DNA from 2 places in the Rahnella aceris genome. Region 2 is predicted to be linked to the other one. Evidence: predicted binding sites of a transcription regulator. Region 2 holds the regulator's gene; the other holds the start of a gene.
What was found. The regulator PhoB, encoded in region 2, activates phosphate uptake and scavenging genes when phosphate is short. The targets are predictions, from matches to a motif close to CTGTCATAAAACTGNCNNAT.

Region 1 (16,223 bases), on a different contig from region 2:
GTATCTCCATAAACATTGATGCAGATTATGTTAGAAGCCACCTTGACCAGCTGGTAGCTGATGAAGATCTGAGCCGTTTTATCTTATAATTTGCTCATACGTTCCGAAAGTGATCTTCAGGGAGGCGTTTGCCTCCCTGATTTTTTTAGATTTCGGACTGATTCTTCACCTGAGAAATCACCTATGAGCACAATCACGCCTTTCACTCCGACAACCCCCGCCCGCGCCTGGCTCGAAAGCCTGCGCCCGAAAACCTTGCCACTGGCGTTTGCTTCTATCGTTATGGGTTCTGCCATTGCCAGCCTGCAAGGCGTTTTCCATCCGCTCATTGCACTACTGGCGCTGCTGACTGCGGGCTGTTTGCAAATTTTGTCAAATCTGGCGAATGACTATGGCGATGCCGAGAAAGGCAGTGACACGCCGGAACGCGTCGGGCCCTTACGCGGCATGCAAAAGGGCCTGATTACCGCCGGGCAGATGAAGCGCGCGATTATCCTGACCATCGCGCTGACCCTTATCTGCGGTACTGCGCTTATTGCCGTGGCCTGTCATAAGCCTAGTGACGTGGTCGGGTTTCTGATCCTCGGCTTGCTGTCGATTGGCGCCGCCATTACCTATACCGTCGGCACACGACCTTATGGCTACATGGGACTTGGCGATATTTCCGTGCTGATCTTCTTCGGCTGGATCAGTGTCGCAGGGACGTTTTATTTACAGGCAGGCTATTTCGACTGGATCGTAATGCTTCCGGCGACGGCGACAGGTTTGCTGTCCACTGCGGTACTCAATATCAATAATTTGCGCGATATCGAAACCGACAGCGCCAACGGCAAGAATACCCTGGCGGTTCGCCTCGGGCCGGTTAACGCACGACGCTATCACGCCATCATTCTGACCGCCGCCGTGCTGTGTCTGGTGATTTTCTCCGCCCTGCACCTGCCTCACTGGACCGGCTGGCTGTTTATCCTGGCGATCCCAATGCTGGCAAAACATCTGATACGGGTGATGAAATCGACAACATCCACTGAAGTCCGCCCGTTGCTGGAACATATGGTAAAAACCGCGTTGCTGACTAACGTCTTGTTTGCAGTGGGTCTGTTGCTCAATTGAGTAAAGTTGGCCTGATGTGCGTTTATCAGGTCGCTTTTCACATTTAACAATTGATGATTTTGCCAACATCCGCCGGAAAGGGATATACTGAACACTCATGCAGCAACCAGATGAAATCCTATGAAATACGATACTTCCGAACTTTGCGACATCTACCATGAAGAAGTGAATGTCGTTGAACCCTTGTTCTCCAACTTTGGCGGCCGTACTTCATTTGGCGGGCAAATCACCACCGTGAAATGCTTCGAAGATAATGGCTTGCTTTATGACCTGCTGGAAGAAAATGGCCGTGGCCGTGTATTAGTGATCGATGGTGGCGGTTCTGTTCGTCGCGCACTGCTGGATGCCGGACTGGCACGCCTTGCATTGCAAAACGAATGGGAAGGCATCGTGATTTACGGTGCAGTCCGTCAGGTTGATGATCTCGAAGAGCTGGATCTGGGTATCCAGGCGATGGCGGCTATCCCGGCTGGCGCAGGCAGTGAAGGGATTGGCGAAAGCGACATTCGTGTCAATTTCGGCGGCGTCACCTTCTTCTCCGGCGACCATCTTTATGCCGATAATACCGGTATCGTGCTGTCCGAAGACCCGCTCGATATTGAGTGATTTCCTTCTGAGCACAATAAAAAAGGACGCCTTGGCGTCCTTTTTTATTTGGAATATGAAGTAATTAAACTTCTTCCATTTTTCCTAACAATGCACGCAGACGATCCTGCCATACGTGTTGTTCTTCTTTCAGCTGCGCATTTTCACGCACCAGAGACTCATGGTTGCCGCTGGCTTGCTGAACTTCCTGAGACAGGGTGTTGTTCTGCTCTTTCAGTTCTTCGATTTCCATCTGCAACAGAGTAATGGTATCAATCGCTTGCTGAACTTTAGCTTCTAATTTCTCAAATACTTCAAATGACATTTTTCGGTCCCCTTATGTTCGCAAGGCGCACATCTTATGTTCTGCCGCATCGTCCGGACACGGCTCAAAAATTCCTGCACTCCGTCGATTTTTATAACGAATTCATCAGAGAATTGCGCAAAACCAGCGTGTGTCTTAACGGGTGATTGTATGTAGCCAGCTTTGTTCTGTCTACCCGCAACCCCTTTATCCACGCAGTCTGTTGCAATTTAACAGCGCCGGGTATCAGGAAATGCTTAAAAAGCAGCGTCACACACCAGAAATACTGTTTAATGCCGAATAACCTTAGCCGCTGCGCGGGAAGGCATGTTGATGTTCGTTTGTCACAAATGGCGGCTGAAAATGTTAAATCATGGACTTTTTGCGCTGCATCAAGTTCCAGCAATACGCGAAATCGCTCATTTTTATGACGCGACACACAAAATTTGATTTCGCTATTTCTCGTTTATGCTCGTTAACGATAAATTCACATTACGTTCTCATTTAATGATGAACGCCAAAATCCGATTACGTTCACAAACGACATAACAGAAAAATTATAACTAACCATTAACATCATCCTTAGCAGGATCAAACTATGAGCCAAACCATGAGTTCCACATTAAAAGGTCAGTGCATCGCTGAGTTTCTGGGTACCGGGCTTATCATTTTCTTTGGTGCGGGCTGTGTCGCAGCAATGAAACTTGCCGGGGCAACCTTTGGCCAGTGGGAAATCAGTATTATCTGGGGTCTGGGTGTGGCAATGGCCATCTACCTGACTGCCGCCATCTCCGGCGCACACCTGAATCCGGCGGTGACCGTCGCACTTTGTTTGTTTGCAAACTTTGAAGGACGCAAAGTTCTGCCTTACATCATTGCGCAAGTCGCGGGAGCTTTCTGCGCCGCCGCACTGGTCTACGGCCTTTACTACAACCTGTTCTTCGATTTTGAGCAAAGCCACAACATGGTGCGCGGCAGCGTCGAAAGTCTGGATCTGGCCGGTATTTTCTCTACCTATCCAAACCCGCACATCAGCGTATTGCAGGCGTTTCTGGTAGAAACGGTGATTACGGCCATTCTGATGGCGCTGATCCTCGGACTGACCGATGACGGCAACGGCATTCCACGTGGTCCGCTGGCGCCATTGCTGATCGGTATCCTGATCGCGGTTATCGGTGCCTCCATGGGGCCACTGACCGGATTCGCCCTGAACCCGGCACGTGACTTTGGTCCGAAAGTCTTCGCCTACTTCGCTGGCTGGGGCAAGGTTGCCTTCACCGGCGCGCGCGATATTCCTTATTTCCTGGTGCCGATTTTTGGCCCGCTGCTCGGTGCTTCTCTGGGTGCCATCGCGTATAAAGCGCTGATCGGCCGCCATTTGCCAAATCAGATTAATGAGCCGGCAGAAGAAAAAGCACCTCAGCCATCCAAACAGCGTAAGGCCTGATCGGCTAAACTGTTCCACAGCTTACTCATTCGCAGGATGAATATTATGTCAGCAGATACGACTCACGAAAAAAAATACATTGTTGCACTCGACCAGGGTACAACCAGTTCACGCGCGGTAGTGCTGGATCACGATGCCAATATCGTCAGCGTGTCACAACGCGAATTCACCCAGATCTACCCTAAGTCAGGCTGGGTTGAGCACGACCCGATGGAAATCTGGTCATCGCAAAGCTCGGTGCTGGTGGAAGTACTGGCGAAAGCCGACATTAACTCCGATCAGATTGCCGGTATCGGTATCACCAACCAGCGCGAAACCACCATCGTGTGGGAAAAAGAAACTGGCAAGCCAATCTATAACGCGATTGTCTGGCAATGTCGCCGAACTGCTGACATCTGCGAAAAACTGAAAAAAGACGGTCTGGAAGAATACATTCGCCATAACACCGGCCTGGTTATCGACCCTTACTTCTCCGGCACCAAACTGAAGTGGATCCTCGACAACGTTGAAGGTTCTCGCGAACGCGCTAAACGCGGCGAACTGCTGTTCGGCACCGTCGACACCTGGTTGGTCTGGAAAATGACGCAGGGACGTGTTCACGTGACGGATTACACCAACGCTTCGCGTACCATGCTGTTCAACATCCATGATCTGCAATGGGATGAGCGCATGCTGGAAGTGCTGGATATTCCGCGTGAAATGCTGCCGGAAGTTCGCTCTTCTTCTGAGATTTACGGCCAGACCAACATTGGTGGTAAAGGCGGTACGCGTATTCCTATCGCTGGCATCGCAGGTGACCAGCAGGCGGCGCTCTATGGTCAGCTGTGTGTACAACCTGGTATGGCGAAAAACACCTACGGCACTGGTTGCTTCCTGCTGATGAATACCGGTACTGAAGCGGTCGCCTCTAAAAATGGCCTGCTGACCACCATCGCCTGCGGCCCGCGCGGCGAAGTGAACTACGCGCTGGAAGGGGCCGTGTTTGTCGGCGGTGCGTCCATTCAGTGGCTGCGTGACGAACTGAAACTGATCAGCGACGCAACTGACTCCGAATATTTCGCCATGAAAGTGAAAGACACGAACGGCGTTTACGTAGTGCCCGCCTTTACCGGCCTCGGCGCCCCTTACTGGGATCCGTATGCCCGCGGCGCAATCTTCGGTCTGAGCCGTGGTGCGAACAGCAACCACATCATCCGCGCGACGCTGGAATCTATCGCTTACCAGACCCGCGACGTACTGGATGCCATGCAGGCAGACTCGGGCGCTCGTCTGCAGGCACTGCGTGTGGACGGCGGTGCGGTGGCCAACAACTTCCTGATGCAATTCCAGTCAGACATTCTTGGCACCCGCGTTGAGCGCCCTGAGGTGCTGGAAGTCACCGCGCTGGGTTCTGCTTTCCTGGCAGGTCTGGCCGTCGGCTTCTGGAACGACCTGGAAGAAGTGCGCAGCAAAGCGACCATCGAACGTGAATTCCGCCCAAGCATTGAAACGACGGAACGTAATGTCCGCTATAAAGGCTGGCAAAAAGCGGTGGCACGCGTTCGTTCGTGGGAAGATCACGACGAGTAATCGCCAGATATTATCGCCAACACCCCTTTCTGAAACTCCCCATCCGGGGAGTTTTTTTATGCACCTTTCCCGTTGTGCTAAAATCTGCGCCACAGATGAGCCTCGCCTCACCGACCTCTTTTTTTCTTTCTACAGGCTTTCCAATGAAACGTGAATTAGCAATCGAGTTCTCCCGCGTGACCGAAGCTGCCGCGCTCGCCGGTTACAAATGGCTGGGTCGTGGCGATAAAAACCTTGCCGATAACGCTGCCGTTCAGTCCATGCGCATCATGCTCAATAAAGTCGATATCGACGGTACTATCGTGATTGGCGAAGGGGAAATTGATGAAGCGCCGATGCTGTATATCGGTGAAAAAGTCGGTACCGGCAACGGCGACGCGGTGGATATCGCGGTCGATCCCATTGAAGGTACACGCATGACCGCCATGGGCCAGTCCAATGCACTGGCTGTGCTGGCAGTTGGCGACAAAGGTTCGTTCCTCAATGCACCCGACATGTACATGGAAAAGATCGCCGTCGGGCCGGGCGCAAAAGGCGCAATTAATCTCGAACTGACGCTGGCAGAGAATCTGGCCAATATTGCTAAAGCGCTGGATAAACCGCTGACCGAACTGACCGTCGCTGTTCTGGCAAAACCCCGTCACGACGACGCCATCCGCGAAATGCTGGCGTCAGGCGTGCGTGTGTTCGCATTCCCGGACGGCGATGTGGCGGCGACAATCCTGACCTGCATGCCGGAAAGTGAAGTGGATGTGCTGTATGGCATCGGCGGTGCGCCGGAAGGCGTGATTTCCGCTGCGGTGATCCGTGCGCTGGATGGCGATATGCAGGGCCGTTTGCTGGCGCGTCATGATGTGAAAGGCGATACACCGGAAAACCGTCGTATCGGCGAAGAAGAGCTGGCGCGCTGTAAAGCGATGGGGATCGAGGCCGGTAAAGTGCTGCTGCTGGATGATATGGCGCGTAACGATAACGTGATTTTCTCCGCGACCGGTATTACCAAAGGCGACCTGCTGGAAGGCATCAGCCGTCAGGGAAACATGGCGACCACCGAGACGCTGCTGATCCGCGGAAAATCCCGCACCATCCGCCGTATCCGCTCGACCCATTACCTCGACCGAAAAGACGCTGCGCTGCACGAATTTATTATCTGATCAACTTCCTTCCGGTCATCAAAAAGCAGGGCCATCAGCGCCCTGCTTTTGCACCATCAGGCAGTATGTCCTTCATGCTGGCTACGGTTCGACATCGGCCACCAGCACAGTAAAATCAGCAATGCCATCGTAAACATCAGTAACCCGAGGCTGAACTGACCGGTTTGCGGCAACATCGCCGACATCCATGCTACCAGCCCTGACCCCATATTCTGCAATCCGCCAACCAGCGCACCGGCCGCGCCCGCCAGATACGGGAAAGGCTCCATTGCACCGGTGGTCGCCAGCGGGAACAACATGCCAGCGCCAAAGAAAAACAGCGAAGCCGGCACCACCAGCGTCCAGATATTCATGATACCCAGCCAGCCAGGGATCCACATCGCCAGACCGGCCAGCAGACAACTGATGACCGAATGCCACATCAGTTGCTGGAAACTTTTCTCCGCCCGCCCGGCATACCAGGCACCAAAGAAGGCAGCAGGGATCGGCAGGATAAACAGTACGCTGACCATCACACCGCTCAGCCCGAGGACACCGCCCATCAGCACACCGCAACTGGCTTCAAACACCGCCACACCGGCCAGTGCACCGACCAGCATCACCAGATAGCGGCTGAAATTGGCGTCGGCCAGCAATAAACGCAGGCTGCCCAGCATGTTGCGCGGCGGATGGTCGGCAGTGAATTCCGGACGAGTTTCCGGCAACCAGCGGTACATCGAAAACGCCACACCGGCGCACAGAATCAGCAGGAAACCAAAACTGGCCCGCCAGCCTAACCACGCTGACAGTGCGCCACCAATCACCGGCGCCAGCAGCGGGCTGATCAGAATGCCCATGTTCAGCAGGCTGTTGGCATGGCGCAACGCGCCGCCACTGTAGAGATCACGCGGCATGGTTCTCGCCATTACGCCCGCCACACCGGTGCCCAACCCCTGAATGGCTGCAAAGGCGATCAGCATATTCAGGCTCGTTGACATCATCGCGCCCGCCGCACCAATCAGGAAAATCATCAGGCCGGTGAGGATCACCGGTTTACGGCCAATATTATCGGAAAGCGGGCCGTAAACCAGTTGCGAGCCGCCGTATGTCAGCAGATAGGCTGCCATCACCCGCTGTACCGCGCCCGGTTTCACGGCCAGACTGGTGGCCATGTCCGCGATATTCGGCACATAAATGGTTTGTGCCATTTGCCCGACAGCCACCAGCAAAATGAGCATGATAAGCAGGTGGATATTTTCCAGATTTTTCATTTTTCAGTTCATTATCAAATAAGATTGGAAAAGTGCAGAACAAATAACCAGTAAATTCAGCCAGACTACAGCGGCGCATAAGTTAACAAATTAATATGAATAAGCGAGTGTTGTAGGAAACTCTTCTCAACCTGTACTGGCAGCAGCGGGAACCACATGTGTAACGCAGGGTGTACGAAAATCGATATTGGCTAACGGGTGATGAACAGGCTGATAACATTTAACCGATACGGGATTCGGAAAATTTGAAATAAAATCAGGACATAATTTTGCAATTCATATTTCTCACTACATGAAGAAATCAGAAACCACGGGAGTTTTTTATGGCTGATTGGGTGACAGGAAAAGTCAAAAAAGTTGAGCACTGGACAGACAATTTGTTCAGCATCACGGTCAATGCGCCCATCGATCCTTTTACCGCTGGCCAGTTCGCCAAACTTTCGCTGGATATTGACGGCGAGCGGGTGCAGCGCGCGTATTCCTATGTAAACCCACCCTCCAGCGGCGAACTGGAGTTTTATCTGGTGAATGTGCCGGAAGGAAAACTCAGCCCGCGGCTTCACGTGATGCAGCCCGGTGACGAAATCAACATCACCAAAGAAGCCGCCGGATTTTTCGTGGTTGAAGAAGTGCCTGAATGCGCGACCCTGTGGATGCTGGCAACCGGTACCGCTATCGGGCCGTATCTGTCTATTTTGCAGGAAGGTATCGGACTGGAGCGGTTCAAGAATATTGTTCTGGTTCACGCGGCACGCTTTGCAGCAGATCTCAGCTATCTGCCATTAATGCAGCAACTGCAACGCCGTTATGAGGGCAAACTCCATATCCAGACCGTGGTCAGTCGCGAGGAGATTTCCGGTTCGCTGACCGGTCGCGTGCCTGCGCTGATTGAAAGTGGTGCACTGGAAGCGGCTGTCGGCCTTAAGATGCTGGCAGAGGACAGCCACGTGATGTTGTGCGGCAATCCGCAGATGGTTCGCGATACCCAGCAAGTACTGAAAGACACGCGGGGTATGCGCAAACATCTCAAACGTAAGCCTGGCCATATGACCAGCGAGCATTACTGGTAAGTCTGTTACCGCGAAACTAGCGGAATTTAACGTCGTCCGGTTCCGGGCCAAAGCGATTTGCGCCCGGTGTGCCGGTAAAACCGCCGCAGTCGATCAGCAACATGATGAAAATCACTGATGGCGCGAGCCGGCCCAGAACCCAGCTCCACGTCTGCGGCATCGCCGCTGCCCAGTTACCCGCCACCAGCATCCACGCCAGCACAAACAGCAGCGCCCACCAGGCCGATTTATTGCGGTCATGCAATCTTTTCACCAACACTGCGGCAGTCGGCCACAGTAAAACCACCAGCGCGAATCCGGCGGACTGATAGGTAATCCATTCCTGTGCGGCAAAAAAGAAATCAACCACCATCAGAATCAACCAGCTAACCATCCAGAGCCAGAAATCGCGGCGGCCCAGGCGGCCGTTAAAAGAAAACAGTGCATGCTGTAACGTCATTGGCAGTCCGTTCCGTAAAGTACAAGGGGAGTAAAATATTAAAACAGGCGGAGTGTAACTCACGGGCAGCGATGACGAGAATCTTTACGCACTCCTTTTGACATTACCCCCCGTTCCCCGCTTTAATCGGACTGTTGAAACAAAATAAGAAACGCCCTATGACTGTTGCTCAATCCTTATTACGACTGGCGCTGCCCGCGCTGCTTATGCTCGCTTGCCAGAATAGTGCACTCGCCGATCCGCCGGTCGATCACTCTGGCGCAGAGGAGATGCCAAAAGCCCCTTACCTGCTTGCTGGCGCACCCACCTTTGAAACGACGCTGATCAATTTTCGCGCCAAATACAATGAAGCCAATCCGACCCAGCAGATTGGCGAGTTCCGGTCGATCAGTGATAAATCTCCAAACAGTTCCCTGACCCGCGCTGCCAGCAAGATTAATGAAAACCTGTATGCCTCGACCGCACTGGAAAAAGGCACCGGTAAAATCAAAACGCTGCAAATCACCTATCTGCCGATTCAGGGGGCTGAAGAAAAGGCCGCACGCACGCTGGCGATAAGCTATATGGCTAACCTGATGCGTCAGTTCGACGCCACATTATCCACCGAGCAAAGCGTGGCAAGAGTCGCTTCTCTGATCGAAAAAGGAAAAGGTCAGCAGTTTTATAAGCAGGAGGTAGGCGCGGTGCGTTTTGTCATTTCAGACAATGGCGAAAAAGGACTGACATTCGCCGTTGAGCCGGTCAAGCTGGCGCTTGCTGAGCCGTGAGATGACGGTTTTTAATGACAAAAAGCAAAGCCTTTATGACCAATGATCTCTATACTGTTGCACAGGTAATCTGCTTATTTGGCAGAAATTTTAATCGACACTCGCGTCCCCTTTTGGAGGAAAAAACATGCGACATCCATTAGTGATGGGTAACTGGAAGCTTAACGGCAGCACCCACATGGTTAACGAACTGATTGCTGCTCTGCGTACTGAACTGAGCACAGTTGTAGGTTGTGGCGTTGCAATTGCTCCACCAGAAGTTTACCTGTCACAGGCTAAACACGCTCTGGCTGGCAGCCGTATTGCGCTGGGTGCTCAGAACGTTGATGCTAACCTGTCTGGCGCATTCACCGGTGAAATCTCTGCCGACATGCTGAAAGACATCGGTGCGCAATACATCATCATCGGTCACTCAGAACGCCGCACTTACCACAAAGAAAGTGATGAGTTCATCGCGAAAAAATTCGGCGTGTTGAAAGAAGCGGGTCTGACTCCTGTTCTGTGCATCGGTGAAACCGAAGCAGAAAACGAAGCAGGCAAAACTGAAGTCGTTTGCGCTAAACAACTGGACGCGGTTCTGAGCACTCTGGGTGCGAAAGCATTCGAAGGCGCAGTCATCGCTTACGAACCTGTTTGGGCGATCGGTACCGGCAAATCTGCCACCCCGGCTCAGGCTCAGGCTGTTCACAAATTCATCCGTGACCACATCGCGAAACAAGATGCTGCGGTTGCTGAACAAGTTATCATCCAGTACGGCGGTTCTGTTAACGCTGCAAATGCTGCTGAACTGTTCACCCAGCCAGACATCGATGGCGCACTGGTTGGCGGCGCATCACTGAAAGCAGACGCTTTCGCTGTGATCGTGAAAGCCGCTGCTGAAGCTAAACAAGCGTAAGCCTGTTTCTTCTGCGCAATAAAAAACCCCGGCATGCCGGGGTTTTTTATTGCCTGTAACATGGCGATTAACGCCTGGAGATTTGGTCGAAAATTCCGTCTGTCGCAAAATGGTCTTTCTGCGCCTCAGCCCAGGTACCTGCAACCTGATCAATGGTGAACAGTTTCAGTTTCGGGAATTCAGCCGCGAATTTCTTCTCCACTTCCGGATCACGCGGACGGTAATAATTTTCTGCCGCGATAGTCTGGCCTTCCGGCGAGTACAGGTATTTCAGGTAAGCATCCGCCACTGTACGGGTATCACGCTTATCCACGACTTTATCAACCACAGAAACCGTTGGCTCCGCCAGAATCGATTCGCTTGGCGTGACGATTTCGAACTTATCTTTGCCGACTTCTTTTGTTGCCAGCAACGCTTCGTTTTCCCAGGCAATCAGCACATCACCGATACCACGTTCAACGAAAGTATTCGTTGCGCCACGTGCACCGGAGTCCAGCACTTCGACGTTTTTATACAATGCTTTCACGAAATCCTGAGCCTTCGCTTTGTCATTGTTGTTGTGATGCAACGCGTAACCCCAGGCTGCCAGATAGTTCCAGCGTGCGCCGCCAGACGTTTTAGGGTTCGGCGTAATCACCGATACACCCGGTTTGATCAAATCATTCCAGTCATGAATTTGTTTCGGGTTGCCTTTGCGCACCAGGAACACAATGGTGGACGTGTAAGGCGCAGAGTTGTCCGGCAGGCGGGTGATCCAGTTTTTATCGATACGGCCGCGTTCTGCAATAGCATCAACGTCATAAGCCAGCGCCAGTGTTACCACATCCGCTTCAATGCCATTAATTACTGACGTAGCCTGTTTGCCTGAGCCACCATGCGACTGGCGTACGGTGACGGTATCACCGGTTTTGCCCTGCCAGTATTTACTGAATGCCTTGTTATATTGTTCATAGAATTCGCGGGTTGGATCGTATGACACGTTCAGAATCTGAATATCTTTGGCAATTGCTCCGGTTGCCACCAACAGCAATCCCAAACCTGCAGCCCATTTACGCATCGTACTCTCCCGAAATAGTTTCTATGGATTTCATTTATTTGTTCGTTAAAGAGAGCGTGCCAGATAAAAACGAAACACATAAAGAATAAAAGGTTTTTTTCTATTACTTTATGGAATAAACAAAAAGAGTGGCGAAAAAAAACCTCCCGCAAAGGAGGTTCTTTTAAACACGCAATAAGCTGAATCAGAAAAGTTTTTTCGCCGTGTCGTACCAGTCTTCTTTAAATTTGCTTTTCTTGTTCTCTGGCGCGATACAAATCGAGATGAGTTCGTGAACCATTTTCTCGTTTTCAACACCCACGCAGAAACCGCCCTGAGAATAGTCACGATCTTCTTCCAGCAACAGGTCAACAGCATACGCACCCATGCGGGAAGCCAGGATACGGTCATAAGCGACAGGTGCGCCGCCACGCTGAATATGACCTAATACCGTGCCACGCGTTTCACGACAGGTTTCTTTCTCGATGTATTTAGCCAGTTCTTCAATGTCATCTAACTTCTCGGTGATGGCAACGATGGCATGTTTTTTGCCTTTCGCGATACCGGCTTTGATTTCAGCAACCAGATCATCACGTTTGAATTCAACTTCAGGGATAGCGATAAATTCGCAACCCCCGGCAATCGCTGCTGCTAAGGTCAAATCACCGCAATAACGGCCCATCACCTCAACAATAGAGATACGCTGGTGTGAAGAGGAGGTATCACGTAAACGGTCAATGGCTTCAACCACTGTGCCCAGCGCCGTGAAGAAACCGATAGTGTAGTCAGTGCCCGCAACGTCGTTATCGATTGTGCCTGGCAGGCCGATGCAACGGATGCCACCTTCTTTGGTCAGCAGGTCTGCACCGGCATATGAACCGTCACCGCCGATAACCACAAGGCCATCGATACCACGGTCTTTCATATTCTGCAGCGCAACTTTACGCATTTCTGGATCACGGAATTCCGGGAAACGTGCTGAACCCAGGAAAGTACCGCCACGGTTGATCATATCGGAGACGCTGTAGCGATCCAGTTTGCGCATGCGGTTTTCATACATGCCGAGGTAGCCATCTTCAATACCGTAGACTTCCAAATCTGCAGATAAAGCGGCGCGGACAACGCCACGGATCGCAGCATTCATGCCTGGGGCATCGCCACCACTTGTCAGTACACCAATTTTTTTGATCATGACTACCTCTGAACTTGTAGATGCAATTTCTTAAGAATCTTGAGCCAGCCTGTTGGGCGAATTTTTTTTATGCAGCCAAAAGGGCTTATTAGCGTTTGAGCCTATAGTATAACAAAACACCGGTGCTGAATTGATTCAAGTCAGCAAGAATACGCATACACCGCTCGGTACATCGCAATTTACTGATTCATACGGCTTTTACAAGATATTTCCAGTTCGTTACGATCACATTTCCACCTTGTTAATTTCCTGTTCTGCAAATCCAACCCAAATTGAGGACAAAAAAAACCCCACCTTTCGATGGGGGAAGACAGGGATGGTGTCTATGGCAAGGAAAAACAGGGATCTTACTCGGTCGTGCTGGTACTACTCGTCTTCTGGGCAGAAGAGGGCTGTAATCCAGATAACTGCATTTGCATCTGTTTCATGCGCTGCTCATGTTTCTGGTTCAATACATCTTTTTGCTCAGGGGTCAGCAGATTAAACATCTGGTTGCGGATGCGGGCCATTTCGACCTGACGATCCACCTGCTCCTGAGCCATTAATTCAGCTTGTGCTCGCACGGCGGCCTGATCAAACTTTTCGGCGGTAACCAGCCTGTGCATCGTTTCTATCTGTTCTACATTTACATGGGGTAGATCTTTACGAGCCTGGTGCATCAGGTCACGCATTTGCTGGCGCTGTTGCTCAGTAAGATTTACACCATCAAACATGGTGTTGCGTTCCTGAGGCTTATCCAACATCGTGCTATCATGTTCTGCTGGCATCGCCGACACTGGTTTCGCACCATCTGCTAAAACGACACCTGAACTCAGCGTCAGAAGCGTGGCCAAACCGAATGAAGCTGCCTTAAACATCACATACTCCTAAAGTCTTTATCGCTTCATCGCGAATCATTGAAAAGCAGTCTAAACCTGCTGCTGCAAACAAGCGTCAGTGCTTGTAAAAGTACGTAAAGTCATGGAATAGCGGCAATTGATGACGTATTTTGCGTCTAGAGGTAAATACAATGAATAAAATTTTGTTAGTTGATGACGACCGTGAACTGACTTCACTTTTGAAAGAATTGCTCGAAATGGAAGGCTTTAATGTTGTAGTGGCTTACGACGGTGAGCAGGCATTAGAGAAAATCGATAATACCATCGATCTTCTGTTACTTGACGTGATGATGCCGAAGAAAAACGGCATTGAAACCCTTAAAGAATTACGCCAGCGCCATCAGACGCCAGTGATTATGTTAACTGCTCGTGGCAGTGAATTAGACCGTGTCCTCGGCCTCGAACTGGGTGCCGATGACTATCTGCCAAAACCGTTTAACGACCGTGAGCTTGTGGCACGTATCCGGGCCATGTTGCGGCGTTCTAACTGGAGCGAACAGCAGCAAACCAATGAGAACAACGGTTCACCGACGCTTGAAGTCGATGGCTTACAACTGAACCCCGGCCGTCAGGAAGCCAGCTTTAACGGTGAAGCGCTGGATTTAACCGGCACTGAATTCACCCTGTTGTACTTACTGGCAAAACATCTCGGACAGGTCGTTTCCCGCGAACATCTGAGTCAGGAAGTGCTGGGTAAACGTCTGACGCCGTTTGACCGTGCTATTGATATGCACATCTCCAATTTACGCCGTAAATTACCCGATCGTCAGGACGGACATCCATGGTTTAAAACCCTGCGTGGACGCGGTTATCTGATGGTTTCTGCTTCATGATAAACAGTCTTACGGCACGTATTTTTGCCATTTTCTGGTTCACATTAGCCTTAGTGCTGATGCTGGTATTAATGGTGCCGAAACTCGATTCACGCCAGATTACGCCGTTGCTTGATAACGAGCAGCGGCAAGGCCTGATGATTGAACAACACGTTGAAGCTGAACTGGCGACCGATCCTGCCAATGACCTGATGTGGTGGCGCCGGTTGTTCCGTGCCATCGACAAATGGGCACCGCCGGGTCAACGCTTGTTGCTGGTGACCAGCGAAGGGCGCGTTATTGGCGCTCAGCGCAATGAAATGCAGATCGTACGTAACTTTATCGGCCAGTCGGATAACTCAGATCGTCCAAAGAAGAAAAAATATGGTCGCGTCGAAATGGTGGGGCCTTTCTCCGTTCGTGATGGCGAAGACAACTACCAGCTTTACCTGATGCGCCCCGCCAGCAGTTCTCAGTCTGATTTTATCAACCTGATGTTCGACCGTCCGCTATTGCTGCTAATCGTCACCATGCTGATCAGCGCCCCGCTGTTGCTCTGGCTGGCGTGGAGCCTGGCAAAACCTGCACGTAAGCTGAAAAACGCCGCAGACGACGTTGCACGCGGCAATCTCAAGCAGCATCCGGAACTCGAAGCCGGACCGCAGGAATTCCTTGCGACAGGTGCCAGTTTCAACCAGATGGTCAGCGCACTCGAACGAATGGTAACAGCACAGCAACGGCTGATTTCGGATATCTCACACGAGCTACGTACCCCACTGACGCGCCTGCAACTGGCCACCGCGTTGATGAGACGTCGTCATGGTGAGGGTAAAGAGCTGCAACGTATCGAAAATGAGGCTCAGCGCCTTGATGGCATGATCAATGACCTGCTGGTGTTATCACGCAGCCAGCATAAAAATGAATTATCGCGCGAAACCCTGAAGGCCAGCGAATTGTGGGCGGGTGTGATTGATGATGCACAGTTTGAAGCCGAACAGATGGGTAAAAACCTTGAGGTCACGTCGCCACCTGGCCCATGGAAACTGATCGGTAATGCTGCGGCTCTCGACAGTGCGCTGGAAAACATCATCCGTAACGCCCTGCGTTATTCGCATCATCACATTGTCCTGAACTTCGCCCACGACAGTGAAGGGATCACTATCACCGTTGATGACGATGGCCCTGGTGTGAGTGAAGAAGATCGTGAACAGATTTTCCGTCCGTTCTACCGCACTGATGAAGCGCGTGATCGGGAATCCGGCGGCACCGGCCTTGGGCTGGCGATCGTGGATACCGCGGTTCAGCAGCACAGAGGCAAGGTAAAAGCCGAAGACAGCCCGCTGGGCGGCCTTCGTTTGATTATCTGGCTGCCGCTGCACCAGCGTTAAGATTCTGCTATTCTGCGTCCCTCTATCAGGGGGACGCATGCTTAACATTGTTTTATTTGAACCAGAAATCCCGCCCAACACCGGCAACATTATCCGCCTGTGTGCCAACACCGGATGTCAGCTTCACCTCATCGAACCTTTGGGCTTTGGCTGGGACGATAAACGTCTGCGCCGTGCCGGGCTCGATTACCATGAATTCGCCCATATAAAGCATCACGCTAATTATGACGCTTTCCTCAGCAGCGAAAATCCACAACGTCTTTTTGCCCTGACAACCAAAGGCACGCCAGCGCATAGCGCCGTGAGCTATCAGGATAATGATTTCCT
Region 2 (16,223 bases):
AAAGTCGATTGGTTTTGACAGCGAAAGCACGGGTTCAGCCAGTGTTGGCGTGATGGCCGTCGGTGAATATACTTTCGGCACCGCAAAGCCGGAAGAAATGACGGTGATCAGCGGTTCACTGAAAGTGTTGATCCCGGGATCGCCGGACTGGCAGGTATTTAAGCCAGGCGAGACGTTCTACATTCCGGGTAAAAGTGAATTCAACTTACAGGTCGGCGAAACCACCTCATACCTCTGTAAGTATCTGACTAAATAACTTCTTCAGACACAGAAAAGGCGCTCATGAGCGCCTTTTTTACGTTTTGCATCCGGTCTTAGCGTTGCGCTTCGCCGCCTAATGCCTCGATCAGGTTCTGGATCAGCGCTGCCAGTTCACCGGTCATCAGCACGAAATCTGCATCGAAACGGCCAGCGAAGTCTTCGCGGTCGATATCTTCGTTTTGATCACGAATGACGTCGCTGAATTTCAGGCGCTTAATGCTGCCGTCGTCCGCCAGCACCACGGCGATACGTTCCTGCCAGTCAACCGCCAGCTTAGTCACCAGTTTGCCGTTCTCGATATGCGTGGCGATTTCATCGCTGACCAGCACCTGTTTCTTACAGCGGATCACGCCGCCTTCCTCCAGGATCGCTTTCAGCTCGGCTTCGTCCTGCAGCGTAAAACCGGCGGGGGTATCGCCGGAACGCACCCATTCGGTCAGCGTCAGTTCGATCGGGCTTTCCATGGTCAGCGGCACCACTGGCAGCGAACCGAGGCTTTTACGCAGCAGCGCCAGCATGTCTTCGGCTTTCTTGGCGCTGGCGGCGTCAACCATGATCAGGCCGTTAACGGTATCAATCCACATGAATGTCTGGCTGAACCGGCTGAAGGCGCGTGGCATCAGGCTGTGCAGCACTTCATCTTTCAGGGAATCTTTTTCAGTCTTTTTCAGCTTGCGGTGTTGTTCACCTTCGAGCTGCTCAATTTTGGCCTGTAACTCCTGTTTAATCACCGGAGAAGGCAGGATTTTTTCTTCTTTACGGGCGCAGATCAGGATCTGACCACCGTTGACATGCGTCAGCGCGTCGCCGCCGTGGGAACCCATCGGTGAGACCCAGCCGGTTTTCGACATGTCCTGGCTGCCGCACGGGGTAAAGGTGAAAGCACTGAGCTGTTTTTCCATTTCGTCAGCAGATAACGAAACTTCACGGCTCAAACGGTAAACTAACAAATTTTTAAACCATAACATGGCGTTATCCCTGTCCCGGCGCACTCGTGGTACGCTGAATAAATGAATGCAGGGCGGCATGATAACCAATTGAGCGTCAGCCGTCGTTAAGAAATCGCCGCACCCTGTAACATTGCATAACAGCTTATTCTGGTGACAGTCGCGTCTGGCTTCTAAACTGAATAAACTCAAAAAAACTGACCCTGCAAAGTGTAAAAGGAGAGCAACACGTGCGAATTGGCATTGATTTAGGCGGCACAAAAATAGAAGTCATTGCGTTATCTGATGAAGGTAAAGAGCTGTTTCGCAAACGGGTCGATACGCCGAGAAATGACTACGAACGTACGCTCAAAGCGATTGAAGGGCTGGTGCTGGACGCCGAAAAAGCCACAGGTCAACGTGGCAGCGTGGGGCTGGGGATCCCCGGCACCTTGTCGCCATTTACCGGTAAGGTGAAAAATTCCAACTCGGTCTGGCTGAACGGACAACAGCTGGATGAGGATCTGGCGCTGCTGTTAAAACGCGAAGTGCATATTGCCAACGATGCCAATTGCCTGGCGGTGTCAGAAGCCACTGACGGCGCGGGCGCGGGCCGTCACACCGTATTTGCCGTGATAATCGGTACCGGTTGCGGTTCCGGTGTGGCGCTTCACGGTGCGGCGCATGCGGGCGGCAACGGCAATGCGGGGGAATGGGGGCATAACCCGCTGCCGTGGCAGGATGAAGAAGAAATGCAGTTTGCCCGTGAAGTCCCGTGTTACTGCGGGAAATCAGGCTGCGTCGAGACCTTTGTTTCCGGCACCGGTTTTGCAGAAGACTATTTTCGTTTGTCCGGTCAGCGGCTCAAAGGCGCAGAGATTATTGCGCTGGTGGAGCAGGGCGATGAAACTGCAGAACAGGCGCTCGGGCGTTATGAGCGTCGTCTGGCCAAGGCGCTGGCGAACGTGGTGAATATCCTCGACCCGGACGTGATTGTTTTTGGGGGCGGCATGAGTAACGTGGATCGTTTGTATCAGACGGTGCCGCTGCTGATTAAACAATGGGTGTTTGGCGGGGAATGTGAAACGCCGATCCTCAAAGCCGTACACGGTGATTCGAGCGGCGTACGCGGCGCTGCCTGGCTTTGGCCGCAATCACGTTTCGCGTTGTAAGCCATTATCCGTTTATCAACTTCAAGGGCGCAGATTTTGCGCCCTTTCCGTTTGTAACCCGCTTCAGTCAGAACATCTTGCTCAGAACGTTTTCCAGTGCATTGACCAGGATCTGGCTGTGTTCTGCGGTAAAGACCAGCGGCGGGCGGATCTTCAAAATGTTGGCATGCGGGCCGGAGGCGCCAATCAGCACGCCTTCTTCGCGCAGTGCGTTGACCACCGCCAGCGCGGTAACGGAATCCGGCCCGCCGTTTTCGTTGACGAAATCGACGCTGACGAACAGTCCTGCGCCACGCACGCTGCCAATCGCCGGGAAGCGTTGAGAGAGTGCGTTGATGCCGTCAAGAATGGCTTTACCCGCCAGCCCGACACTGGCAATCAGATTTTCCTGCTCGATGACTTCCAGCACCGCCAGCCCGACCGCAGAAGACACGGTATTGCCGCCGAAGGTATTGAAATAGCTCGATTCACTGCCGAAGCGTTCCAGGATGTGCGGCTGAATAGTGATGCCCGCCATCGGGTGTCCGTTACCCATCGGTTTGCCGAGCGTCACGATATCTGGCAACACGCCGTGGCGCTGGAAGCCCCACATATGTTCGCCGGAACGGCCATAGCCCGGCTGGACTTCGTCGGCGATATACAACGCCCCGGCTTCGTGAATAACGTCGATGGCTTCTTTCAGAAAACCGGCCGGATCGAAGAAACCGCCGTCGCTGGTGAAGAAGGTGTCGATCATCAGGGCCGCCGGTTTGATGCCATGGCGATCCATATCCGCCAGTGCGGCACGGATGTCGTTGGCAAAGCGCTTGCCAACTTCAGCCGGGTTAGCCGGATGGTGAACCGGTGCCGGAATCACCCGCGCATCACCGTTCACTTTAACGTATGGCCCCATCGAGGCCGATAGCCCGGCAATCGCTTTGGTCATGCCGTGATAACTGAATTCGGTGACGATAACGCCGGTGCCGCCGGTAAAATCTTCGGCGATACGCAGCGCCAGATCGTTAGATTCGCTGCCCGTGCAGGTGAACATTACCTGGCTCAGCTCAGCGGGCATGGTGCCCACCAGTTTTTCGGCGAAGTTCAGGACATTTTCATGCAGATAACGGGTGTGCGTGTTCAGCGTGGATGCCTGACGCACCAGCGCTTCCAGCACATGAGGATGGCAATGGCCAACGGAAGGCACGTTGTTGTAGACGTCGAGATAACGGCGGCCATCAGCGTCATACACCCACACGCCTTCGCCGCGCACCAGATGCACTGGATTCTTGTAGAACAACTGGTAAGCCGGGCCCAGCAAACGACGGCGGCGTTCTATCATCGCCAGATTGTCGGCTGAAATATTGCCGCTGCTGGCGGCATCAAACGCATTGGTTTTCAACATGAGAGTCATCTCCTGACAGGCGGTTTCAACGTCACTGCCGGTGTGCAAAAAAATGCCATGACGGCGGAAGGTGATTTGATAATGCGCCGGGGAAAGCGGTAAAACTTGACCTCAGCGCGCTGACTGCTGTGCGTTGCAGTCAACTTTTCGCCGTCAGCGCGTCACGCGTGTTTTGCGGTCAACATTTGCTGTTCCTGAGTCAAGCGACGAAAACGCGCCCCTTCCATTCTGGCTATCCGCAATATCGATTTGATTTAACCGGTACGGAGTGGAACCTGATGACTGCAAAACAATCTGACATGCTCGATGACACCAGCCTGAATCTGCTGGCAACAGAAGCATTGCGCCGCTATTCCCCTGATCTGCAAGGGCATCTTTCGCTGATCTGCCGGTCGGAAAATGCCACTTTTTTACTGCGCTGCCCCGACGGCGAACGTTATGCACTGCGTGTTCACCGGGGTGGCTATCACCAGCGGGATGAAATAGAGAGTGAACTGGCGTGGCTGGATGCGCTGCGTGAAAGCGAGATTCAGGTGCCTGAGGCAGTAAAAGGGCGGGATGGTACCGCTGTGCAAACTGTCGCGGTGAGCGAAACTGAAAACCGCAATGTGGTGATTTTTCGCTGGATTGAGGGCGAAATGCCAACCACGGATGTGGATCCGCGGGCGTTTGCTCAGTTGGGGGAAGTGACTGCGCGCCTGCATCAGCACAGCCGTCAGTGGCCGCATCCGGCCGGGTTTCGCCGTATTATCTGGGACAGCGATACCATGGTCGGCCCGCACGGTCACTGGGGCCGCTGGCAGGATGCGCCGGGCATGACGGCGGCCGGGATCCCGCTGATTGAAGAGACGCTGGCGCACACCGGCAGCGTGCTGAAAAGTTACGGCAAGAGTGCACAGCGCTACGGGCTGATCCACGCCGATCTGCGCCTGACGAATTTACTGTTGCACAAAGGTGAAACCCGGGTGATCGATTTTGATGACTGCGGTATGGGCTGGTATCTGCATGATGCGGCGGCGGCGATCAGTTTTGTTGAACATCATCCGCGGGCGCAGGCGTGGGTCCGCCACTGGCTGGAAGGTTACGCACGTATTTGTCACGTGAGCGATGCCGATCTGGCGGTGATCCCGACACTGATTATTCAGCGGCGGATTCAGTTGCTGGCCTGGCGCGGATCGCATGCCACCACGGAAATGGCGCAAAGCCTTGGCAATGAATGGGAACAAGAGAGCCTGCGCCTGTGCCGTGAGTATCTGGCGAAGGCACATCATCCCTTTGTGATCGGATGAAACTGCACGAAAAGCGGGCGCCGTAGCAGGGCGCAGGCGCGGCTGGCAAAACTGCCGAAAATTTATCTCATTGTATTGCATTGGTTTATCACCCGGAGATGTGAAGCAAGGTGCTGGTACGGAACTTGCAATTCTCTTTTATTACCGACACTTTTTATTGCCGACATAAAGGGAGTAAAAGACGATGCAGACAGGCCTTTCTTCTACGGCTTCCGGAGCCGGTTTCAGCAATGCGCTGAACGCGCTGACGCGCAGCAATGACAGCCACCGGGGGGTGCTGGCCGCAGCCGCCAGCGGCCTGAGCGATTTTATTCAGGCCAAAGGGGCAGATGTCGATCGTGTGCTAGGCATCTGCCACATCAATCCTGAATTGCTGCAACAACCTACGCTGAGTCTCGGGCTGACTAATTACTGTCAGGTTCTGGAAGAAGCGGCGGCGCAGTCAGGTTGTGATAACTTCGGTTTGCATTACGGGAAACAGTTCAAACCGCAGTCATTAGGGCTGATTGGCTACATCGGTTTATGTTCTTCTTCGGCAGAAACCGCGCTGCAAAACGTAGTGAATGCCTTTCCCTTTCATCAGCACAATACGCTGACGCGGCTGGTGGATAAGGGGGATCATTACCGGTTCGATTATCAGGTGCGGCACGGCAGCATTCTGTGCAGACGGCAGGATGCGGAACTGACGCTGGGGATGATCCTCAATTTATTGCGTCACGGGCTGGGGAAAAACTGGGCGCCGCGTGAGGTGCATTTTGAGCATCCGCGTCCGCAGCAATGGCATGAACACTGCAAAGTATTTGATGCGCCGGTGTATTTCGATCAGCCGTACAATTCCCTGCTGATCGTCAAACGCGATTTACAGCGGGCGATGCCGGAACGGGATCAGACGCTGTTGCTGGTCATGCAGGATGCGATCCGCCGTCTGAATGCGGATGCGCCGTCGCAGCAGTCGGTCACCGACAACGTGCGATCGCGGGTACGTCAGGCGTTATTACGCGGCGAGCCGGTGCTTGATGAAGTGGCCGAAAAAATGGGTATGTCGCCGAGTTCGCTGCAACGCCGCCTGCGCGAACAGAACCTGACGTTTACCCAACTGGTGGATAACGTCCGTTGCGAACTGGCGACGCATTATCTGCAACAGCAACAACTGCCGATTTCCGAAATGGCGTTGCTGCTAGGGTATTCCGAAGTCAGTGCCTTTTCGCGGGCTTTCCGCCGCTGGTTTGGCGTCAGCCCGCGTCAGTGGCGGCAGACTGCCGCCAGCTAAAGCGCCATCTCCCGTTTAAAGACTTCCAGCGTGTGCGCCTTCACGCGGATAAATTCCGGGTGGCTCATGATTTCCGACCCTCGCGGGCGCGGCAGGTCGAACGGCACGATTTCCGCAATCTGCGTCGGCCGTCGCGTCAGCAGTAAAATCTCATCCGCCAGAAATACCGCATCTTCCAGGTCATGCGAAACAATCAGCATAGTGACGCCGGTCGCCAGTTGCACTTCCTGTAATTTATCGCGGATAAACAGCGTCATCTCGAAATCCAGCGCCGAGAAAGGCTCATCGAGGAACATCACTTCCGGACGCGTCGCCAGCGCCCGCATGATGCACACGGTTTGCTGTTGTCCGCCGGAAAGCTCATACGGATAGCGTTTCAGGTCGAAACGGATATCAAACATCTGCGTCAGTTCTTCGACCCGCGCATTCACATCCGCTTTGCTCATGCCGTGGCGTATCAGCGGATAGGCGATGTTGGCGCGGGCGCTCATCCACGGAAACAGCGCGTCGCGGTAGTTTTGAAACACATAGCCGATGGTGGTTTGCGCCAGCGTTTTGCCGTCGAACAGAATGTCGCCTTTATCTACCGGGATCAGCCCGGCGATCATGTTCATTAAGGTCGATTTACCGCAGCCGTTCGGCCCGAAGATCGACACGATCTTTCCACGCGGTAAGTCGAGATTCAGGTCGGTATACAGCGGCTGTCCGGCAAACGCCTTGCTCAGCCCGCGGATCGTCACATGGGTGTCCGGTCGCGTGGCATATTGCGGCAACTGCGGGCCTTTATAATCAGGGTTCAGCGAGAGAGGGTGCGTCATGCTTTGCTACTCCAGTGGACGGTTTTTTTCTCGATCAGCAAAAAAGCCAGATTGAGCAGATAACCCAGCGCGCCGGTGATCAGGATCGAGGCGTACATATCTTTGATGTTAAACACCTGCTGGGCATCGATGATCCGGTGGCCGAGGCCGGTTTCTGATCCGATAAACATTTCGGCGACGATCACGATCACCAGCGCGATCGACACGCCGGTGCGCAGGCCGACAAAGGTTTGTGCCAGGCTTTCCATCAGCATGATGTCTTTGAAAATATGCCAGCGGGAAATTCCCATTACTTTGGCGGCCATCAGGCGCGTTTTTTTGGCATTCATCACGCCGTATGCGCTGTTGAACAGGATGACCAGCACGGCGGCAAAGGCAGCAATGGCGATTTTGTTGGCGTCAGTAATCCCGAAAATCAGCATAAACAGCGGGATCAGCGCAGACGACGGCGTGGAGCGGAAGAAGTCGATCAAAAATTCCAGGCTGCGGTAAACCTTTTCATTGCTGCCCAAAATTACGCCCAGCGGCACGCCAATTACGGCGGCAAAGGCAAAAGACACCAGCGTGCGGTAAAGGGTTGCGCCGATGTCGGTGCGCATGGACGCGTCGGAAAATGACTGGAACATGTAGCCGATTGTCTCGACCGGCGAGGGCAGAAGCACGGGATTCAGCCATTTTGCGCTGACGGCCAGTTGCCAGAATAAAAACAGCAGTACCGGGCCGACCAGCGGCAGTAACCTTGAAGACCAGCGTGAAGTCATCCTGTTTCTCCTTATCCCTGATAGATCAGCGAAGCGACATCCACCGGCTTGCTGAAGATTTTTCTTTCCGTAAAGACGTCATAAAACTTCTGGAACCATTGCAGGTTGTCGCCTTTCAAATCGGGATACATCACGAAGCCCGGCAGCGGCACTTCTTTGACCAGCGCCGGTTCAATGCTGGTGTAACCGGCGACGTTTTCGCGCGCTTTATCAGGGTGAGCCGCAATGAATTCCACCGCTTTCTGATAAGCGGCAATAAACTTTTTGGTTTCTTCCGGCTTGCTGGCGATAAAACTGGCGTTCAGTGCCGCTGCGCCGCCGAACCACGGGGCGTCGGCGTTGCCGAGCACGTATTTAGAAATAACGCCGGTTTCGAGTGTGCGCGAAAGGTTTTTCATGCGTCCGACAGTGCCGGTCGGTTCGAGCGTATATACGCCGTCAATTTGCCCGGCGGCCAGAGCAGGCGCGTGTTGTCCGACCGGCAGTTCAATGACTGACGGATTAGTGAAGCCATTTTTCTCCAGAATAATTTTTGCCATCGTGACGTTCTGGATCCCCGGACCGCAGGCGATTTTCTTGCCTTTCAGGTCACTGATAGCTTTTGCCGGGCTGTTGAGCGGCACCAGAAATTCATCTAACACCAGCGTATGGTTTGACGGGTTAGAACAGATAATTTTGAACAGACCCGGTGAGGTGATCGCCCCGAGTCCCAGCGCGCCGGTTGCCGTGCCGTTGGCGCAGCCGTGGATCCTGCCGGTGATCATCCCTTCGACAATTTGCTGGGCACTGGCGAATTTAACGCCTTTCACATTCAGCCCGGCTTGTTTAAAAAAGCCCTGTTCCAGTGCCACATACAGCGGCAAACCACCGACAATCGGCCAGTAACCAATACGAATTTCATCGTCGTCGGCTGCAAAAACTGACGTCGGGATCATTCCGCCAAGGGTGGACACTCCGCCGGTAATGGCGAGCCATTTCATCAGCTGGCGACGTTTTTTATCAACTTCAGGTTTGATGTTTTTCATTGGCGGTTCCCTAAGCGGTTATGAGGACGTTGCAACTTGTACTGCAACTTGTATACATAACGTTAAGCACAGGGCGTGCCAGTTCGTTCCGGCAGCGGGAATAAACGTAAATTCAGCAGGTTGAGGAAAAAGCGCGCACTGAACTGGTGCGATTTTTGTGCACGCTTTCACAAAAAGGATCCACCGCAGGGCATGCAGCTAGCAATTTATCTAGCAACCTGCCCGGCAGTGGCGAGGGATCAGACTTTAAATTCACTGCTCAGGCGGCTGACGCCCAGACCGTTCACTTTGGTGACTTTGATTTGTACCGGAATGCGGTCTTTCATTGCTTCGACATGGCTGATCACGCCGATGGTTTTACCCGAGGCATTCAGGCTGTCGAGCGCATCCAGCGCGGTATCCAGCGTGTCGGCATCGAGCGTACCGAAACCTTCGTCGAGGAACAGCGAGTCGATACGGGTTTTATCGCTGACCAGATCGGACAGCGCCAGGGCCAGTGCCAGGCTGACCAGGAAGCTTTCGCCGCCGGATAGCGTGCGGGTATCGCGCACGGCATCGGCCTGCCAGGTATCGACCACTTGCAGTTCCAGCGCATCGCTGGTTTTGCGCTGCAACAGATAACGTCCGTGCAATTTTTCCAGCTGGCGGTTGGCCAGATACACCAGATGATCGAGCGTCAGACCCTGCGCGAATTTACGGAATTTCGCACCGTCGCTGGAGCCAATCATCTGGTTGAGATAACCCCAGTCATCACAGGTCCGCTGCGCCTGCGCAATCTGTGCAATCAGCGTCTGCTGACCATGGTGGCGTTGCTTGTCGCTTTCCAGCTGATTTTTCACTTCGCCCAGACGTTGTTGCAGGACTTTCAGTTGTTGTGCCAGCTCCGCCTGTTGCACCGTCAGGGCGTTAAGATCACTGTCGGTTTCACTGAGATGTGCAGGACGGGCAAGCTGATGTTTTTCGAGCTGCTGACGGGCATCCGCCAGTAATGCCTGCGCCTGTGCCAGTTGTTGTTGCAGATGTTCTTTGCGTTGCTGAAGCTGCTGGCGCAACGCGTCGTCGAGCAGCGCCAGTTTCACTGCGGCTTCATCCGCAAATCCGCTGGCGCTCAATGCCTGCTGCCACGCCTGTTCCACCAGCGTCAGTTGTGCGGCGGTCTGTAACTGTTGCTGCTGCGTACTGGCCAACTGACCGGCCAACTGGTCGCGCTGTTCCTGCGCCTTATGCAGCGCGGTCTGGACATCACTCAGCGCTTGTTCTGTCGCCTGTTGTTGCTGATGTAAGTGCTCGCGAACCTGAGCAACCTGACGCTCTCCGAACAGTTCGAGGCGTCGGGCATTCAGCTCAGAAAGGGATTTTTCACCTTCCGCCAGTTGCTTTTGCAACCGCACGAGGTCTTGCTGAGATTTTGCCTGCATCTCTTCCAGCCGGGTAACGCGCTCTGTCAGCAAGGCACTTTGCTGCTGCACTTTCTGCTGTGCATTCAGTGCGTCGTTCAGAGCATCTTTGGCCTGTTGCAGAGCCCGCGCCAGCTGTTCGTGCTGGCTCAGCCGCGCCTGCGACTGCTGCTCTTCCTCATCGCGGGCGGTCAGCCATTGCGTGATGTCGGCGGTATCATGCAGCGTAAACGTCAGATTCAGCGGCGCACTGAGTTGTTGCCAGTTCAGGGTATGCGAATTCAGTTGTTGCTGATCCTGCTCAAGCTGAGTTTGCAGCCGTGTTTGTTGCTCTTTCAGGCCTTTAATTTTCGCCGCCAGTTCGATACCGCTGGCTTTTGCTGCATCGAATTCCAGTTGCATTTTCTCGACGCGCTGCGCGGTTTCAGAAGGTTTAACCTCCTGATAATGTTCAATCGCCGGATGTGATGTCGAGCCGCACAGCGGACAGGCTTTGCCGCTTTGCAAATTCGCGCGTTCGGCTTCAAGACTGACGATCAGCATTTCCTGTTTATGCAGCGCCTTGACGTCGTTCAGATGTTCCAGTTGTTTCTGACATTGCAGACGGATCGCGCCCAGACGCAGTTCTTCTTCGGCCAGCAGCGTCTGGTACTGCGCAAAATCTTTATGCTGTTGCTGCACGCGCTGGTTCAGTTGCGGGAAGATTTGCGAGAGTGAAAACAGCTGCTGCCGCACCGGCCGGAGCTGCATGAGTTCGGTTTGACGTTTCTGTAACACTACCTGCGGGTACTGTTTTTCCAGTTCAGCCTGACGTTGTTGTGCAACGTTAAGGGCTTCAGTCAGCGCGGCCTGACGGGTGTGATGCTGGCGGCTTTCCTCATCCAGTTTCTGACGTTCCGCCGTGATTTGCTGCAGCGTCGCGCTATGTTCACCAGCCTGTTTCTGCGACTCGCTGACCGCCTGTTGTGTTTCCACCAGCGATTTGCGCCATTGCGCGATTTCGCTATCCAGTGGCAGGATTTTTTCTTCGATCAGCGTCTGCATCTGACGCTGTTCTTCCGCCTGTTTCTGCCGTGCAGTGTGCGCCTGTTCCACCGCCAGACTCAGCGGCGTCATCTGTGCAATCTGCTGCTCCTGCTGCTGCGTCAGTTGTATCAGTAATTGCTGAAGGCGCTGCGCGTCATCCTGACAGCGCTGGCGATCATTGAGTAACGGACGCAGTTTTTCTGCCGGTTCGCTGCGCGCCAGTTGCTGTAACTGCGGCGCGGCGGCCAGATTTTCCTGCTCTGCGGCGGTCAGTTGTTGCTGAGACTGCTGCTGTTTTTGCTGCACCTGCTGCCACTGTTGCAGCCAGTTCAGATCCTGCTGGCGCTGCTGCGCCTGCTGACTGAGGCTGATTTCCTGCGTGTTCAGTTCAGCACGTTGTGCTTCCAGCGTCTGGCGCTGTTCTTCGCTGAGCAGTTCGATTCCGGCCATGCGCTGATGCAGACCGTCCAGCGCAATGCGCGCTTCTTTATGTTGCTCAAACACGCGTTGAGAAAGCAGACCGTAAATCTCGGTGCCGGTCAGTTCTTCCAGCAATTCGGCGCGGTCGTTGGCATCGGCATTCAGAAACGCGGCGAACTGCCCCTGTGAAAGCATCATGGATTTGGTGAAACGGCCGAAATCCAGCCCGGTCAGTGTGGCGATGGCATCGAGTTTATCGCGCACTTTATCCGCCAGAATTTTGCCGTCGGCCAGTAACGCCAGCTCGACTTTCGGTGCCTGCAGATTGCCGTCAGGGGAATTTTTGGCGCGGCGCTGGCTCCAGAAAGCGCGGTAACCCACACCTTTGACTTCAAACTCCACCTCGGCCAGCGATTCTGCGGTGTGGCGGGTCATCAGTTCATTCTGGCTTGGTGTAATGTTCAGCCGTGGCGTCTGATGATAAAGCGCCAGACAAATGGCATCGAGCAGGGTGGTTTTCCCCGCACCGGTCGGACCGGTGATGGCGAATAATCCGTTGCTGGCAAACGGCTCGGCGGTGAAATCAATTTTCCATTCGCCTTCCAGCGAGTTCAGGTTTTTTAAACGCAGGCTGAGAATTTTCATTGTGCGCTGTCCTCCGCGTTCTGACCGTTGGTAACCTGTTCAACCACCTGCGCAAACAACGTGCGCATCCGAGCCTGACGCGGCTCGTCAGGGGCCGGTTCCAGCGCCAGTCGTCGTTCAAACACGTCGCTGACGCTCAGTTCGCTGAGGGTTTCTTTTTCCTGCTGCTCAATACTGTTGATGCGCTGTTCTTTGCTGCGGCGTAACAGCACGACTTCTACCGGCAGATCTTCCGTCAGCGCCTGAATGCGTCGCTGGATGTCGCTGAGATAATCCTGGGTGGAGACTTCAATATCGAGCCACACCGGTTTGGCCGGATCACCGCCTTCGAACTGTGCCAGTTGGTGTTCAATCTCCACCAGCGAGCCTTTGATTATCTGCATCGGCTGGAAAACCGGGATTTCCAGTGTGTCGATGGCGTTGAGCGTCGCACCATCAAAATCAAGTAAGTACACACTTTTAGCTTTGCTCAGTTCGTCAAAACTCAGGGCAATCGGCGAGCCGCTGTAACGGATATGTTCGGTTTTGGCGACGCATTGTGCACGGTGAATATGACCCAGTGCCACATAATCGACCGGCGGAAAGGCCTGCGCCGGAAACGCATCGAGCGTACCTATATAGATGTCGCGCACGGAATCAGAGGTACTGACACCGACAGTCGTCAGATGGCCGGTCGCAATAATAGGCAGCGGCATGCCCAGTTCGTCACGTCTGGCCTGCGCAGCCTGCCAGAGCGCGTCATAATGCGCGGCGATGGCTTCCTGCAATGCCAGTTGCTTGTCGCTGCCGGACTGTCCCGCCTGGCTGGCGAGCAGATCACGCGGGCGTAAAAACGGGATAGCGCACAGTATCGCGCCGGGTTTCCCGTCACGCTGACTGAGCACTAAAATCTGTTCAGAAAGGTTTTCACCGACGGTGGCAATCACCCGCGTATTCAGGCAGGAAAGGAGCTCGCGCGATTCATTGAGCGTGGCGACAGAATCGTGGTTACCAGCCAGCACCACCAGCTGGCAGCCGGTTTGCTGTAATTCCACCACGAAGCGGTTATACAATTCGCGGGCATAACTGGGTGGGGAACCCGTGTCGAAAATATCGCCCGCGACAATCACGGCATCGACCTGATGTTGCTGCACCTGACCGGTCAGCCAGTGCAAAAATGCCTGATGTTCGGCTGCACGGCTTTTAGTGAAAAAGTACTGGCCGAGATGCCAGTCTGACGTGTGGATCAGGCGCATGAGACTCCCGTATGAACCCTGGATGACGACAATGGGGTAAAGTATAAACGTCGGCAGGGGAAGCTGTCCCCGATAAATCAGACCAATTTCAGCAAGATGGCCGGAAATTATCTGTCATAGTTGACTGTAATGAACCATTCTTTTCATTCATAAATCTGTCACAAAACTGACGCATAATGGCGCCCGCAATCAAATAAAAGATCGCTAACCTATTGGCAGGACCTACGATGGCTAGACGTATATTGGTGGTTGAAGACGAAGCTCCAATCCGTGAAATGGTGTGTTTTGTACTGGAACAAAATGGCTATCAGGCCGTAGAAGCTGAGGATTTTGATTCAGCGATTGGGCAGCTTGTTGAACCTTACCCTGAACTGATCCTGCTTGACTGGATGTTACCTGGCGGTTCCGGTATTCAGTTTATTAAGCATCTTAAACGTGAGGCACTGACCCGCGAAATTCCGGTGATGATGCTGACCGCACGCGGTGAAGAAGAAGATCGGGTGCGCGGCCTTGAAGTGGGTGCCGATGATTACATCACCAAACCGTTTTCTCCGAAAGAACTGGTTGCCCGCATTAAAGCCGTGATGCGTCGCATCTCGCCAATGGCGGTGGAAGAAGTGATCGACATGCAGGGTTTAAGCCTGGATCCGTCGTCTCACCGGGTAATGGCCAACGAGCAGGCGCTCGATATGGGGCCGACCGAATTTAAGTTATTACACTTCTTTATGACCCATTCCGAACGTGTATACAGCCGCGAACAGTTGCTCAATAACGTCTGGGGCACTAACGTTTATGTGGAAGATCGCACGGTTGACGTGCATATTCGTCGTTTACGTAAGGCGCTGGAAACCAGTGGACATGACAGAATGATCCAGACTGTTCGTGGTACCGGATACCGTTTTTCAACGCGTTATTGAGCCCTCACAGCGGAGAATCTGTGTGCTAGAACGTTTGTCATGGAAACGACTGGCGGGTGAATTGTTTCTCTTTTGCCTGCCAGCGTTAATTCTCGGTATCTTCGTCGGCCATTTCGGCTGGCTCCTCCTGGTGTCGCTGATGGCGGCACTGGGCTGGAATTATTACAACCAGCTTAAACTCTCTCACTGGCTGTGGCTCGACCGCAGCATTACGCCACCGAATGGGCGCTGGAGCTGGGAGCCGCTGTTTTACGGGCTGAACCAGATGCAGATACGCAACCGGCGTCGCCGTCGGGAATTAGGTCAGCTCATCAAACGTTTTCGCAGCGGTGCCGAATCGCTGCCGGATGCCGTGGTGCTGACCACTGAAGATGGCAATATTTTCTGGTGTAACGGACTGGCGCAGGATTTGCTCGGTTTCCGCTGGCCGGAAGATAACGGGCAACATATCTTCAACCTGCTGCGTTATCCGGAATTCCGGCTGTGGATCCAGACCCGCGATTTCAGCCGGGCGCTGAATTTACAACTCAATAATGAGCATTATGTCGAATTTCGCGTCATGCCTTATTCCGAAGGACAACTGCTGATGGTGGCACGCGACGTGACCCAGATGCGTCAGCTTGAAGGCGCACGGCGTAACTTCTTCGCTAACGTCAGTCATGAACTGAGAACCCCATTGACGGTATTGCAGGGGTATCTGGAAATGATGGAAGACGCCAAGCTGGAAGAGCCTTTCCGCACTAAAGCGCTGGATACCATGCAGGAACAGACGCGGCGCATGGACGGGCTGGTGAAGCAGCTGCTGACGCTGTCGAAAATCGAAGCCTCAGCGAATATTGATTTGCACGAGAAAGTCGATATTCCGGTGATGCTCGGCATGCTCGAACGTGAAGTGCAAACGTTAAGCAACGGCAGGCATGAAGTGGTGTTTCGCGTAAACGACAAGCTGAAGGTCTTTGGTAATGAAGATCAACTGCGCAGCGCGGTGTCGAACCTGGTGTATAACGCGGTTAACCACACGCCAGCGGGGACACGGATTGAAGTCAGCTGGCAACAAACGCCGCATGGCGCACAGTTCCAGATCAGCGACAACGGACCGGGCATTGCGCCGCAGCACCTGCCGCGCCTGACCGAACGTTTCTACCGCGTCGATAAAGCCCGTTCACGTCAGACCGGCGGCAGCGGACTGGGACTGGCAATCGTCAAACATGCGCTCAGCCATCACCACACGAAACTTGAAGTCATGAGTGAAGTCGGCGTCGGTACCCGGTTTATGTTTATGCTGGCGCCGAAGTTGATTGTTCCTCAGGAACAGGCCAGCCAAAGCGGCGTAAAGGGATAAAAATCAAGCCACAGCAACAAGCTGTGGCTTCTTTTAGCAGATGATCTGTAAACCTTTTTCTTCAATTAGCATCAGTAAGATCAGCGCCGCTCCGGTGGGTTTGGTTTCATCCCGCTCCCATTTTTGAATGCTGTTGGCGGACATATTGATGAGTCTTGCCAGTACGCCCTGACTGATTTTTTCTTTCTCACGCAAAGCGCGAATGCGTTCAGCAGAGCTTTCTGCGAAGGCTTTCAGTCTTTCCTCCTGAACGGCTTCATCAACTATTTTGTTAATTTCACGCATCGTGGTTTGTGTTACCACGCCAGATGAATCATGGAAGCGTTGAGCCATCCGCT

Region 1: GW591_RS23430 (MIP/aquaporin family protein) is a predicted target of PhoB. The motif match lies at 2,414-2,433, and genes of this name have one in related genera.

Annotation. Positions count from the first base shown of each region.
Region 1 covers NZ_JAADJV010000008.1:32,091-48,313, forward strand. Annotated here, with positions in the region: gene hslU (HslU--HslV peptidase ATPase subunit) at 1-89, shown strand, start outside; gene GW591_RS23415 (1,4-dihydroxy-2-naphthoate polyprenyltransferase) at 184-1,110, shown strand; gene rraA (ribonuclease E activity regulator RraA) at 1,231-1,716, shown strand; gene zapB (septal ring assembly protein ZapB) at 1,781-2,020, opposite strand; gene GW591_RS23430 (MIP/aquaporin family protein) at 2,598-3,446, shown strand; gene glpK (glycerol kinase GlpK) at 3,492-5,015, shown strand; gene glpX (class II fructose-bisphosphatase) at 5,159-6,169, shown strand; gene emrD (multidrug efflux MFS transporter EmrD) at 6,226-7,419, opposite strand; gene fpr (ferredoxin--NADP(+) reductase) at 7,743-8,489, shown strand; gene GW591_RS23455 (DUF805 domain-containing protein) at 8,506-8,928, opposite strand; gene GW591_RS23460 (DUF1454 family protein) at 9,087-9,695, shown strand; gene tpiA (triose-phosphate isomerase) at 9,823-10,590, shown strand; gene GW591_RS23470 (sulfate ABC transporter substrate-binding protein) at 10,658-11,647, opposite strand; gene pfkA (6-phosphofructokinase) at 11,832-12,818, opposite strand; gene cpxP (cell-envelope stress modulator CpxP) at 13,166-13,675, opposite strand; gene cpxR (envelope stress response regulator transcription factor CpxR) at 13,828-14,529, shown strand; gene cpxA (envelope stress sensor histidine kinase CpxA) at 14,526-15,896, shown strand; gene trmL (tRNA (uridine(34)/cytosine(34)/5-carboxymethylaminomethyluridine(34)-2'-O)-methyltransferase TrmL) at 15,934-16,223, shown strand, end outside.
Region 2 covers NZ_JAADJV010000001.1:2,590,320-2,606,542, reverse strand. Annotated here, with positions in the region: gene ppnP (pyrimidine/purine nucleoside phosphorylase) at 1-256, shown strand, start outside; gene rdgC (recombination-associated protein RdgC) at 315-1,229, opposite strand; gene mak (fructokinase) at 1,439-2,359, shown strand; gene GW591_RS11885 (aspartate aminotransferase family protein) at 2,427-3,740, opposite strand; gene GW591_RS11880 (phosphotransferase enzyme family protein) at 4,019-5,029, shown strand; gene qhpR (AraC-like transcriptional regulator QhpR) at 5,214-6,299, shown strand; gene GW591_RS11870 (ABC transporter ATP-binding protein) at 6,296-7,117, opposite strand; gene GW591_RS11865 (ABC transporter permease) at 7,114-7,878, opposite strand; gene GW591_RS11860 (ABC transporter substrate-binding protein) at 7,890-8,903, opposite strand; gene sbcC (exonuclease subunit SbcC) at 9,143-12,391, opposite strand; gene sbcD (exonuclease subunit SbcD) at 12,388-13,626, opposite strand; gene phoB (phosphate response regulator transcription factor PhoB) at 13,854-14,543, shown strand; gene phoR (phosphate regulon sensor histidine kinase PhoR) at 14,566-15,885, shown strand; gene GW591_RS11835 (helix-turn-helix domain-containing protein) at 15,919-16,223, opposite strand, start outside.